DNA from 2 places in the Gilliamella sp. B3801 genome. Region 2 is predicted to be linked to the other one. Evidence: riboswitches for the same ligand, from Rfam matches in the RefSeq annotation. Region 2 holds a riboswitch; the other holds the start of a gene.
What was found. Region 2 has a riboswitch for preQ1 ahead of queD (6-carboxytetrahydropterin synthase QueD). Riboswitches for the same ligand answer to the same signal wherever they lie in the genome.

Region 1: linked by a shared signal. The riboswitch ahead of queF (preQ(1) synthase) and the one ahead of queD (6-carboxytetrahydropterin synthase QueD) in region 2 are both predicted to bind preQ1.

Annotation. Positions count from the first base shown of each region.
Region 1 is NZ_JAFNNR010000001.1:318,431-325,411, forward strand. It holds gene hemN (oxygen-independent coproporphyrinogen III oxidase) at 1-280, opposite strand, end outside; gene yihI (Der GTPase-activating protein YihI) at 561-1,049, opposite strand; gene coaA (type I pantothenate kinase) at 1,217-2,155, shown strand; gene J3U14_RS01340 (DUF1090 domain-containing protein) at 2,173-2,610, shown strand; PreQ1 riboswitch class I at 2,850-2,894, shown strand; gene queF (preQ(1) synthase) at 2,897-3,370, shown strand; gene queC (7-cyano-7-deazaguanine synthase QueC) at 3,398-4,057, shown strand; gene J3U14_RS01355 (7-cyano-7-deazaguanine/7-aminomethyl-7-deazaguanine transporter) at 4,255-4,938, shown strand; gene J3U14_RS01360 (alpha-2-macroglobulin family protein) at 5,208-6,981, shown strand, end outside.
Region 2 is NZ_JAFNNR010000006.1:145,958-152,938, reverse strand. It holds partial or broken gene bamD (outer membrane protein assembly factor BamD) at 1-578, opposite strand, end outside; gene rluD (23S rRNA pseudouridine(1911/1915/1917) synthase RluD) at 668-1,642, shown strand; gene pgeF (peptidoglycan editing factor PgeF) at 1,653-2,420, shown strand; gene J3U14_RS07155 (7-carboxy-7-deazaguanine synthase QueE) at 2,774-3,388, opposite strand; gene queD (6-carboxytetrahydropterin synthase QueD) at 3,391-3,813, opposite strand; PreQ1 riboswitch class I at 3,817-3,862, opposite strand; gene clpB (ATP-dependent chaperone ClpB) at 4,146-6,716, shown strand.

The DNA.
Region 1 (6,981 bases), on a different contig from region 2:
GGGTGACTTTTTGGGTTTGTCGGGTAACCAGTTTATTACACCCACAAAAATAACAAAGTTTATGGCAAAATGGGATATGAACATAAAGCGATAAAGGTCTATCCGCAAAGCGGGTGGCGGACAAGATAAAGTCTTGTTGGCTAAAATTTTCATTAAACTCTAACGCAGTAGGATAAGAAGTATAGCGTGGGCCTGAATAATTGTATTTTTCAATTAAACTTTGATCCCACAATTGTGCTTCTGCTAAGCTATTATTTTCGTCTAATTTTGTCTTTGACATGACTTTTTCCATGACCTTTTAAAATCGTTTTCTGTTTTGCCTTAACACGAAATTTAATCCGATTCGTTTTTCGAAGATAGAGTAAAGTACAAATAAATAGTCCAATATATAAACTAAGCATGATTAACATAGGCATAATGATTGGCTCTCATTATTAAATATTTGATTGTACATTCAGTCGACGGAACAGATTGATGTTGATATTTTAACAGCCAAACTATCACAAATTCATTGCATTATATATCACAATAAATTAATGTAAATTTGTTCAGATATGACGTCAATTACGTTTCAATAAACTTACAATATCTTCTTGTTTCTCTTCTTCATCTTCAAAATCATCAACACTATAACCGAGTTGCTGCATCAATTCATCGATACGATTTAATTTAGTATCGAGATATGTTTGTTGCTCTTTTGTTAATTGGCTTCCACTTTCGACTAAATCAAGTAATTGCTCTAATTTAGGATCGTTTTCCAGTTGTTCCAATTCTTGCTCGGGTGATAAAACTAATTTTTGCGTTTTCGGTTGTTTGATTTTATTGGTCGATTTCACTGATTCATCAGCAATTAACGAAATCGGTTTTTTACTACCAATGCGTGGATCTTTAACAGTTTTAGCAGTTGGTTTATTTTTTTGGGTTTCATTATTGAAACGAGAACCACTTGGTAAGCCTTTATGTTTGCGTTTTCGCTTGAGTGCCCAAGATTCTTCATTAATCTCTTGACGGGTTTTTTTCGGTTTTTGTTTCGATTTGGTTTTTAACATATAATCTCTGTTTAATATTAGGACAAATATTTATTTAGGCTATTTTATCAGTAAGTCTTCAATATAGCTACGATCATGCATTAATGCTAATTTATGATTGTAAAAGTTAAGATTTATGTATAATCTTAACCCAATGAATTTAAATAGATGGAATTTGAGAACACGACATGATGAAAAATCATCTTAGTCCTTATATGCAGTTTAGCCGCCAAGAATGGGCTAGTTTGCGTAATGCTGAACCCATGACATTAACCCCTGAGGAACTCACCTCATTGCAAGGGATTAATGAAGATTTGTCCATAGATGAAGTCAGCGAAATTTACTTACCCTTATCCCGATTGCTCAACTATTATATTAATAATAGTTTTAGCCGTCAGGCTGTTCTTGCCAAATTTTTAGGTAAAACCCAAAAAATCCCTTATGTTATCGGTATAGCAGGGAGTGTAGCAGTAGGTAAAAGTACAACTGCACGCGTTTTACAAGCACTATTAAGTCGTTGGCCTGAACATCGAAAAGTTGCATTAGTCACAACGGATGGTTTTTTATATCCTAATAAATATCTTGAAGAGCGTGGCATAATGAACAAAAAAGGCTTTCCACAATCTTATGATATTAAAAGGTTGATCAATTTTGTTGCTGATGTAAAATCAGGTCAATCTCAAGTTAAAGCACCCGTCTATTCACATCTGGTTTATGATATTGTTGATAATGAAGAAATCGTTATAGATAGTCCTGATATTCTCATTTTAGAAGGATTAAACGTATTACAAGGAACCTTAAATTTTACACAAAATACCAACCGAGTCTTTGTTTCGGATTATGTTGATTTTTCAATCTATGTTGATGCGGATTTGTCGCTTCTACATGATTGGTATGTGAATCGTTTTTTAAAATTTCGAGCTGGCGCCTTTAGTGATCCTAACTCATATTTTAATCACTATTCACAGCTTCCAGAGCAAGAAGCGATAAATATCGCTAATCGTCTTTGGCGAGAAATCAATGAATTAAATTTGATCGAAAACATTTTACCGACAAGAGAGCGAGCAAGTTTAATATTAACGAAAGGCAAAAACCATAAAGTCGATTGTGTTCAATTAAGAAAATAAACTTAAGAGGAATTATTATGAAATCAACAATTAAGTCGTCTGTAAGTAAATTAACACTGCTTTCTTTTTTAACAACCCTTACATTAGGTGTTTGTGCCGCAAACGTTGATGATCATGAAGGGCAAACCTGTGCCGGCAAAAAAGAGGCAATTGAAGCACAAATTACTGAAGCTCAAAAAACAGATAATGTTGAACGTGTTCAAGGATTAGAAAAAGCATTGTTAAATGTCAAAATGCATTGTAAAGATAATAATTTAGAAGCCGAATACAAAAAGAATATTACTGATAAGACTGAAAAAGTGGCAGAAAGACAAAAAGATTTAGCGGAGGCAAAACTCAAAGGTGATAACCAAAAAATTGCCGAAAAAACCGCAAAATTAAATGATGCTGAAAAAGAACTTGCGGAAGCTAAAGATAAATTGGACAACTTCTACAAAGCAGTGAAATCGAAGTAAATCTTAGTTTTTAGCTTTTATTAACATTATCCTCCAAATGTCATCATCAAAATAGTGATAACGTTGTGAGTTATCCCGTTGATGATGACAACTTTCTTATTCAACACGCATTGCTATTGTTTAACCAAAATGACCCAATTTTCAAGCAAATTAAGTTAACTTTGCGTTTAACGCCGTTATGCGGAGTGATTAAGCAATAGGCTAGACTTTTATCACAAAAAAAGGTAAGGTGTGCGCCTTATCACGTGGTTCGTAAACCTCCCACGCAAAAAAACTAAGGAAAATTATGAGTAACGTTACACTACTAGGCGATCAGTCTGTTCGCTATCCTACAACTTATTGTCCAGAAATTCTGGAAACCTTTGATAATAAACATCCTGGTAATGACTATTTTGTAAAATTCAATTGTCCAGAATTTACCAGTCTTTGTCCTATCACCGGTCAACCTGATTTTGCAACGATCTACATTTCGTATGTACCGAATATTAAAATGGTCGAAAGTAAATCACTTAAGCTTTATATGTTCAGCTTCCGTAATCATGGTGATTATCATGAAGATTGCATTAATATCATCATGAAAGATCTGATCAAATTAATGGATCCCAAATATATCGAAGTCTGGGGTAAGTTTACGCCACGTGGTGGTATTTCTATTGATCCTTATGCTAATTACGGTAAAAACGGTACTCACTGGGAACAAATTGCGCTTAATCGTTTAGCTAATCACGATCTTTATCCTGAAAAAGTCGATAATCGCTAATCTCATCATCCTAACAGGAATTTTTTAATGCAACATCGTAAAGCACTTGTGATATTTTCAGGTGGGCAAGATTCGACCACTTGCCTACTGCAAGCCATTGCTGATTATGGACGTGAAAACGTTGAAACAATCAGCTTTCAATACGGTCAACGACATGCCATTGAGCTTGAAAAAGCCAAATGGATTGCTGACGACCTTGGTGTAAAGCAAACCCTTATTGATACTTCAGTGATCAAACAAACGACCAATAATGCCTTGATTGATGACTCACAAGAAATCAAAGCCGCTCAAGAAGGGAATTATCCGAATACCTTTGTTGACGGGCGTAATATGCTATTTTTATTGTTAGCGGGGTGTTATGCCAAACAACACGCTATTCAAGATATTATTATTGGCGTATGTGAAACTGATTTTAGTGGTTATCCGGATTGTCGAGATATCTTTATTAAATCCATGAATGTATCGATGAATTTAGCCTTGGATTACACGTTTAACATCATCACCCCTTTAATGTATCTGACTAAAGCGCAAACATGGGAAATGGCTGATAAACTCGGTTATCTTGATTATATTCGACAACACACTCACACTTGTTATTACGGGGTTGACGGCGGATGTGGTCAGTGCCCAAGTTGTGAGCTGCGTGAAAAAGGGTTAAATCAATATTTAACCGATGTCACAACATAGTCGTGTCTGACGGTTAAATGAATGCAGGCAAATCATCAACGATTATTTTGTATAAAAAGTATTTTTGTATAACAAGTTAACAATATTAAATATCGATGTAATTAAATTCAGGTAATCCGACATTTTTAACCTTAATTACATTATTTTTATGTTAAACATCATGGGTTCTCTCACCCCATTCAAAAAAGGAAACGAATATGTATTTGAATATTCACTCAGACTCATTACAGAAAAAATTTACTCCAGCTCAGCAGCGTAAAGCACTTTGTTGGCTCTCTTTTTTTCATATCTTAGTTATTGCATCAAGCAATTATTTGGTACAAATCCCGTTTGATATCTTCGGTTTTCATACCACATGGGGAGCATTTACCTTTCCATTTATCTTTTTAACCACCGATTTAACCATTCGGGTATTTGGTGCCAGCCTTGCCAGAAAAATTATCTTTGTTGTCATGATACCGGCCTTACTGTTTTCTTATTCTATTTCGGTTGTATTTTTCGAAGGGCATTGGATGGGATTTTCAGCGTTGTGTGATTTTAACAGTTTTGTCTTTCGTATTGCATTAGCCAGTTTTGCTGCTTATTTGGTTGGGCAACTGATGGATATTACCGTGTTTAATTATTTACGAAAAAATAAAGCGTGGTGGGTTGCGCCTTCGGCGTCAGCGGTATTAGGTAATGGTATTGATACTATTGTCTTTTTTGCTATTGCCTTTTATCAAAGTAACGACGAATTTATGGCGAATCATTGGATCGAAATAGCCTCGATTGACTATAGCTTTAAAATTTTAATTTGTGGATTATTCTTCTTACCCCTTTATGGTGTTATTTTAAATTTTTTAATGAAAAGATTAATGACGTTAGCTAGCGCCAATTCATAATTTTGTTCGCTTTTGTAACGAAGCGCCTTCCACTATTTACAAAACTCATTTATTTTCATGAATAAATGAGTTTTGTCTCTTCATCTAATGGCAATGATTTCTATTAACAATATGTTTTAATAAAAAATAATTTTTTTATTAGACATACTCGAAGGAGTGGCATTGTCTTTAAAAACAACTTTTGCCAAACGTTTTTAGGCAGTGCATAATATAGATAATCAAAAAATGTTGATAATGTAATATTTGGAATAGAAAATAGGTGAAAAATAATGAGCTTTATTAAAGGGTTAAGCGTGTTGAGCTTAATTTTGGTTTTAATCGGTTGTGATAATAATAATAAATCTTCATCGATAGCTAATGAAAACAAAGATAGTCAGACAACAACTCAATCTGTCAATGACAATACTTCAAAGATTAATTCGAATCAAAATAATCAAACTCAAAGTATATTTACTGTTACTCCTGAGTTAAAAGAAAAATATAAAAATAACCCTTTTACTGTCCTTGATACCTCAGAAATGATACTTGATGGTTCGAGTACTTTAGTTGTTACGTTTTCTGTTCCGGTAAACCCTAAACTCAATTTTTCCAATCTTCTAAGACTTGTCGATAAGGAAAAAGGAACGGTTGATGGCGCATGGGAGCTTTCAAATAACGGTTTGGAATTAAGGCATCGATTCCTTGAACCGAATCGTCAGTTAACCTTGACCATTGATAAAATGCTATCTGCTATCAATGATAAGAGTTTATCCTCAGTATATCAAATTGAAATTAATACCCAAAATCGTGAGCCTTTTATTGCTTTTTCAAGTAGTGGAGTATTATTACCCAGCAAATCCATGAATGGTTTACCGGTTACGACACTGAATATTGATAAAGTCGATATAAATTTTTATCGAATCAAACCAGAAAAGTTAGCTAAATTTATTACGAATTACGGATTTATAAACCGTTATTATACTTGGCGTTCACAAAATTTTGAAGAATATATGGATTTATCTTTTTCTTCAAGGTTTGATCTCAATCCTACACCAAATACTCAAGAAACACTATTACTGGATTTATCTAAGTTTTCAGAAATAAATAAAGAAGGCATTTATCTTGCAATAATGGATAAAGCTGGATCTTATAATGATGAATTGCCTGCCACATTATTTTCAATCAGTAATATTGGGATAGCTATTCATGCTTACAACAATGGTAAATTATTGGTGATGACTCATGGATTAGATAATGGCAAACCGTTACCAAACATAAATTTATCGCTACTTTGTGTTAACTCCTCAAATGACAACAATAATAATTGTAATACCCTTTCATTCCAAACGAATAATGAAGGTTTTGCTGAGATCACATTACCAGAAGGATCTAATTATTCTTTATTAACAGCCGATGATGGAAGCCAGACTTCATTTGTCACCATTAATCGTAATGCCCTAAATTTAACGGACTTTAATCTATCTGGTTCAACTTTTTATTCAAAACAATTATTTATTTTTGGGCCTCGCGATTTATATCGTCCAGGTGAAACGGTTTATTTTAACGCATTATTACGTGATGCTGACGGACAACAATTACCTGATCAACCAATCATGGTTGAGGTGCTCTCTTCTGACGATAATGTTATAGCAAGTGGTTACGTAAAAAAAGAACCAGACACGCATGGTTTATATCAAGTTGAGTTCACGATACCAAATGATGCGCCAACAGGTAAATGGTCACTTCGTATTAATGTCGGTGATGACAACTATCGTTTTTCTTATTTTAAAGTAGAAGAGTTCCTGCCAGAAAGAATGGCAATGGAAATCAAAGCGCCTTCTAATGAACCTATATCATTTGATCAAGACGTGGAATTTAGTATAAAAGGTTGGTATCTCTATGGTGCACCAGCTTCTGGGAATAAATTGAATGGTAGGAACTATTATAAAAATTTAAGAACTGTTCAGGGATTAAATGATTTTAAAATCGGAAATGTTCAAGGTGAGACAGATTATACTGAGTTGTCCGAAATTGATGAAACTTTGGATAATAATGGTAAAACAG
Region 2 (6,981 bases):
GCGACATACGCCCCACGTTTGGTGTAAAATTCAGCCACTTTTAACTGATAACGTGCTATTCTATTTTTTAAAAAAACTAAGCGTTTTTGTGCATCAGCGGCATAATAACTTGATGGAAAACTGGAAACGAGGTAGGAAAAATCTTTAAAAGCCGTGATCGCATATTGGGAATCGCGATCTGAACGATCAACATTGAACCAACCTTGAATCATATTGTCATCTTGAGCCATATTAGATAGGCCACGCATATATATCACCCAATCAACATTTGGATGAGTCGGATTCAATTTTAAAAAACGGTCTATTAAGGCTACAGCTAGTGGTAAATCTGCAGTTTTGTAATATGCATAAATTAAATCAAGTTGAACTTGTTGAGAATAGGGACCAAAAGGGTAACTTTTATCCAATGCTTCTAAAACAGTAATACTTGATTTTAAATTACCACTATTAAGTGCATCTTGTGCTTTACTATGGAGTTCAACCTCTGATACATTTTCAACATCAGGCTTTGTTGATGTACAACCAATAAGCACACCACTTAATGCGATAGCCAATAACGAGTGTAAGCGTAATTTCATTCAGTTTCCAATCCAAAAAATAAACAATAACCGTTATGATTAGTATATAATACTCTAAAACATATCAGCTTAAAATAGATAAATTACATATGCAAGAATTAAAATTATCAAATCAAATTGAGTCAACTCAACTTGGGATGCGTTTAGACCAAGCATTATCAGAACTTTTCCCCGATTATTCTCGCTCAAGAATTAAAGACTGGATTATCAATAATAAAGTATTAGTAAACGATGTGATAGTTAATAAACCCAAAGAGAAAGTATTGGGTGGTGAAAAAATTATTATTCATGCTGAGATTGAAGAAGAGACTTATCATCAACCAGAAGATATTAAATTAAATATTGTTTATGAAGATGATGATATTTTAGTGATAAATAAACCACGTGATTTAGTTGTTCACCCTGGTGCAGGTAATCCAAATGGCACAGTATTAAATGCGTTATTACATTACTGTCCTGAAATTGCTCGCGTTCCACGTGCAGGTATTGTTCATCGGTTGGATAAAGACACGACCGGTTTGATGGTCGTTGCTAAAACTATCGTTGCCCAAACGCATTTAGTCGAATCGCTACAATTAAGAGAAATAACCCGTGAGTATGAAGCGGTAGCTATGGGGATTATTACGGCGGGAGGAACGATAGATCAGCCGATTACCAGACACCCTACCAAACGAACTCATATGGCTGTGTTTCCGACAGGAAAACCTGCTGTAACACATTATCGTGTTTTAGAAAAATATCGATTGCATACAAGATTGCGTTTACGATTAGAAACTGGACGAACACACCAAATTCGAGTACATTTAGCACATATTGCTCATCCTTTGGTCGGTGATCCTCTTTATGGCGGACGTCCAAGACCACCAAAAGGGGCCAGCGAAACACTTATTAACACATTACGAGAATTTGATAGGCAAGCATTACATGCAACCATGTTAAGGTTATATCATCCAGTAACGGGTGAGCAAATGGAATGGCATGCGCCTATACCAGAAGATATGCAAAGACTAGTTGAAGCATTACAAGAAGATACAGAATTATATAAACATGAGCTGGATTGGTGAAAGAAAAATGATTAAATCGATTTATCCTTACTGGTTTGCGCCGAAAAATGTTCGAGCGTTGACCACAACACGAATGGGCGGTGTCAGTATGCCGCCATTTGAAAGTTTAAATATGGGAGGGCGTACCGGTGATAATATAAATGATGTTGCAGAAAACCGAAAACGCTTAATTACCGCTGAACAAATACCCAGCGAACCTTATTGGCTTAATCAAACTCATAGTACTGTCGCCCTTGATATTTCACAAATAAAATTACAACCCCCCACTGGAATCGTTAATAATAAACAAATATTTGAAGCTGACGCGGCTTATACTCATCAAGCAAAGCAAGTGTGTGTTGTGTTAACAGCCGATTGCATGCCTTTATTATTTTGCTCTTCGAAAGGCGATGAGGTCGCGGCAGCGCATGCGGGTTGGCGAGGATTGTGCAATGGAATTTTAGAAGAAACCGTTAAAAAATTCTCCTGTAAACCATCCGAAATTATGGTTTGGATGGGACCAGCCATAAGTGCCAAAAAATATGAAGTAGGGGAAGAAATAAAAAAACAATTTGAGGCCATAGATCCAGAAGCAAAAAGTGCATTTAAATTAATCAATATACCAGAGCAAAAATATTTGGCCGATCTCTACTTAATTGCCAAACAACGTTTGAATTCAATAGGTGTAAATAAAATATTTGGTGGTGATTATTGTACTTATACAGAACAAGATAAATTCTTTTCTTATCGACGAGAAAACCGAACAGGAAGAATGGCATCAATGATTTGGTTTGAGTGATATTTAAAAAAATGGTGCAAACATTCTCAGATTAGCTGGCAAATAAAGAAACCAATCATGACGTTCCTCAGTTATTCTATTTTGGTGACTTAAAATATAAAACTTCTCTTCTGCCAGCTAAATAATCATTCTTACGTGTTTAACTTAGTGAAGTTAAGTTAATTTTCATTAAAAATTTATCTTTCATGTTTTGAGCAAGTTAATCTTGGCTAATAGTATGCAAAGTTCAAACATGTTATTCTTATTTTCGTAACAAAAACTTTATTAAATTATTAAGTTATATAATCATTACAATCGTTCAGGGCAAAATTATGAGCCGTTAACGGTAAACAGATGTGCTTTTTCGTGATTAATTATTCAATATTAGCAAATTTATGCGTTTGAATATTCAGTAACCATTTATTTTCAATACGATTTTGATTAATTTGTCCAAGTAATATGATTGTGTCATGCATGTTAAACTCGCCATTTCTTTCACAAGGCGATAAGTAATAGCGTTTAGCTTGAATATTTTGTTCAATATATTGGCAAAACGAAATGAAGTCAGGATGATTTTCAGCAACGATTCTCACTTCATTAGCAATTGACTGAACTATTTTTTGATAACGTGATTGATAGCAAAACTTAGGACTGAGAGCGATATAGTCAATTAAAGCGTCGACTTTGCCTAAACCATTACTTTCAATAGCAATAAAATAACCCGCTTGTTTAAGGGGGAAGAGTAATTTAGATAGATCTTTAACTAAGGTTGGCTCGCCACCCGTAATAATGATATTTTTGCTTTTATACTGTTTCACTTTGTCGAGAAGTTGATCTAATGTGAAACGGGTATATTGGCGAAAATTGGTATCACACCAACAACAATTTAGATTACAACCTGCCAAGCGAATAAAAATGGCGGGCATACCGGTATTATAACCTTCGCCTTGCAGTGATTCGAAGATTTCAACAATACGAAACTCAAGCATAGTTAACCCCGTTGATACTCGCAGTATGAGCTTGGGGTTTCCCACAGTTTAATATTGGATATGGGTAAATAGTTCGATAAACAATCAAAAATGTATTGACTCATTCCTTCAGCGGTTGTTCGACACGGAAAAGCGAATGTTTTTCGATCCATTTCTTGCAATAAGTTAGCAATACGGCATTCATTAACATTATTTTGGTGGTAAAGATAAGCATGATCGAACGGATCAATAATATGTTTTTTTACAATGGATTTGAGATCAGCGTAATCCATTACCATATCTTCGCTGGAACCCTTTTTAATGAGTTCACCACTAATTTCGACAATTAAACGGTAAGTATGACCATGCAGGTTATGACATTTCTTGTTATGCCCGTCTAACATGTGACAAGCATCAAATTGGAACTCTTTGGCAATTTTGAACATTTTACATTCCTAGTTTTTTTTCGTGGGATGGATCACGAACCACGGTTAGATAACCTAACAAAAGAAAGCGGTTAATATAATAGATATCAAGTTATTTGTCACCTTTCAATGATTATCTGAAACCGGATATCCTATTTAGGATGCGATTGTAAATATATTTAAATTTATCATTTTTAGGTCTAAAATGTTTTGCGTAAGTTAATTTTTATTATCTGTAAAAAAATTCTTGACAAGCTCTTGAAATTTTTCCTTCCACACTCATTTAGTCATTATGCAAATGGTATAAGTGTTTAATCATTTATGCCAAATTTATTGCTAAGGAGATAGATAATATGAGGTTAGATAAACTCACAAACAAATTTCAACAAGCTTTAGCTGATGCGCAGTCTTTAGCATTAGGTAAAGATAATCAGTATATAGAGCCTATCCATGTACTCTCAGCAATGCTTAATCAAGAAGGCAGTAGTGTTAATCCATTATTGGCAGCTGCTGGGGCAAATAATGCCATTTTACAACAAGAATTAAATCAATCCATTGACCGATTACCTCAAGTGCAGGGTGTCGGTGGCGAAGTTATCCCTTCTCAAGATTTAATTAAAGTTTTAAATTTATGCGATAAATTATCTCAAAAAAATGGAGATAGTTATATCTCTTCAGAGCTATTTATATTAGCTGCATTAGACGAAAAAGGGAGCCTTGGCGATATCCTAAAAAAATCGGGTGTCACTAAAGATAAATTTCTTCAAGCAGTCAATCAATTAAGAGGAAGCGACAACGTGAATGATCCAAATGCAGAAGATCAACGTGGTGCGTTGAAAAAATACACTATTGATTTAACACAGCGTGCAGAACAAGGTAAACTCGATCCAGTTATTGGGCGTGATGAAGAGATTCGCCGTACGATACAAGTGTTACAACGTCGTACCAAAAATAACCCTGTGTTAATTGGTGAACCGGGTGTGGGTAAAACTGCGATTGTTGAAGGATTAGCACAACGTATTGTGAATCGTGAAGTCCCCGAAGGATTACGTAATAAACGTGTCTTATCCTTGGATATGGGAGCCTTAATTGCTGGTGCTAAATATCGCGGTGAGTTCGAAGAGCGTTTGAAAGCTGTCCTTAAAGATATCGCTAAAGAAGAAGGTCGTATTATTCTGTTTATCGACGAAATTCACACTATGGTCGGTGCAGGTAAAGGCGATGGTGCTATGGATGCCGGAAACATGTTAAAACCAGCATTAGCTCGTGGTGAATTACACTGCGTTGGGGCAACAACACTTGACGAATATCGTCAATATATTGAAAAAGATCCTGCATTGGAACGTCGTTTTCAAAAAGTTTATGTGGCTGAACCGACTGTTGAAGACACCATTGCCATTTTGCGTGGTTTGAAAGAGCGTTATGAATTGCATCATCATGTTCAAATTACCGATCCAGCCATTGTGGCTGCGGCAACCTTATCGCATCGTTATATTTCAGATCGTATGTTGCCAGATAAAGCTATTGACTTGATTGACGAAGCTGCATCGAGTATTCGTATGCAAATGGATTCTAAGCCAGAATCATTAGATCGTCTTGAAAGACGTATCATTCAACTTAAACTTGAGCAACAAGCGCTTAAAAAAGAGTCGGATGATGCCAGTAAAAAACGACTTGAGATGTTAAATAATGAACTTGCTGAAAAAGAAAAGGATTATGCGTCACTTGAAGAAGAGTGGAAATCAGAGAAAGCTGCACTTTCGGGCACTCAGAATATCAAAGCAGAGTTGGAAAAAGCTCGCACTGAGATAGAACAAGCTCGTCGAGCAGGGGATTTAAACAAGATGTCGGAATTGCAATATGGCAAAATTCCGGAACTTGAAAAGAAACTCGCAACAGCTACGCAATTAGAAGGTAAAACCATGAAATTATTGCGTAACAAAGTGACCGATAACGAGATTGCCGAAGTATTATCGAAAGCGACGGGTATTCCTGTTTCGAGAATGCTTGAAAGCGAAAAAGATAAATTATTACACATGGAAGACGCTTTACATAAACGTGTTATTGGGCAAGATGAAGCCGTAGTCGCTGTAGCAAATGCTATTCGTCGTAGCCGTGCTGGTCTTTCTGATCCGAATAAACCGATTGGGTCTTTCTTATTCTTAGGTCCAACAGGTGTGGGTAAAACCGAGCTTTGTAAAGCATTGGCAAACTTTATGTTTGATAGTGAAGATGCAATGGTACGGATTGATATGTCTGAATTCATGGAAAAACATTCCGTTGCTCGCTTAATTGGTGCGCCTCCTGGTTATGTCGGTTATGAAGAGGGCGGATATTTAACCGAAGCTGTACGGCGTCGACCTTATTCAGTGATTTTACTGGATGAAGTGGAAAAAGCGCATCCGGATGTCTTTAATATTTTATTACAAGTCTTAGATGATGGTCGCTTAACTGACGGACAAGGTCGTACAGTGGATTTCCGCAATACGGTTATCATCATGACATCTAACTTGGGTTCTGATTTAATTCAAGGACAAGTTGAGCTTAGTTATGACGAAATGAAAGCATTAGTTATGACAGTGGTAACTAAACATTTTAGACCTGAATTTATCAACCGTATTGACGAAACGGTGGTCTTCCATCCACTGGGTCAAGAAAACATCAAAGCGATTGCTAGAATTCAATTGGCACATGTTGAAAAACGCTTAGATGAACGAGGTTATGAAATGGATATTTCTGATGCAGCGTTAGAACATCTTGCTAAAGTTGGTTTCGATCCAATTTATGGTGCAAGACCGTTAAAACGCGCTATTCAACAAGAAATTGAAAACCCATTAGCACAACAAATATTGTCTGGTAAATTAGTACCAGGTAAAACCATTCATTTGGATTTAGTAGGTGATAATATCGAAGCTAAACAGTAATCAACAAATAAACCGACCTTAGTGGTCGGTTTTTTTATTGTACCGATCCGTCACTTTAACAGTGTATATTGCGGTAAATAAGTCATCGACAATTTTAGATCTCTCAATAATCAATCGATCCATTCTCGTTTTAACTCATTTGCACTAATAATAACTTTAAAATGTTAATAATATTGAGTATTTCCTAATTGAAAAACATCAATAGAATTTAAATGACTTCATTTTTTGTGATCATGATCTCATCCTGAACGATTACAATATTGCC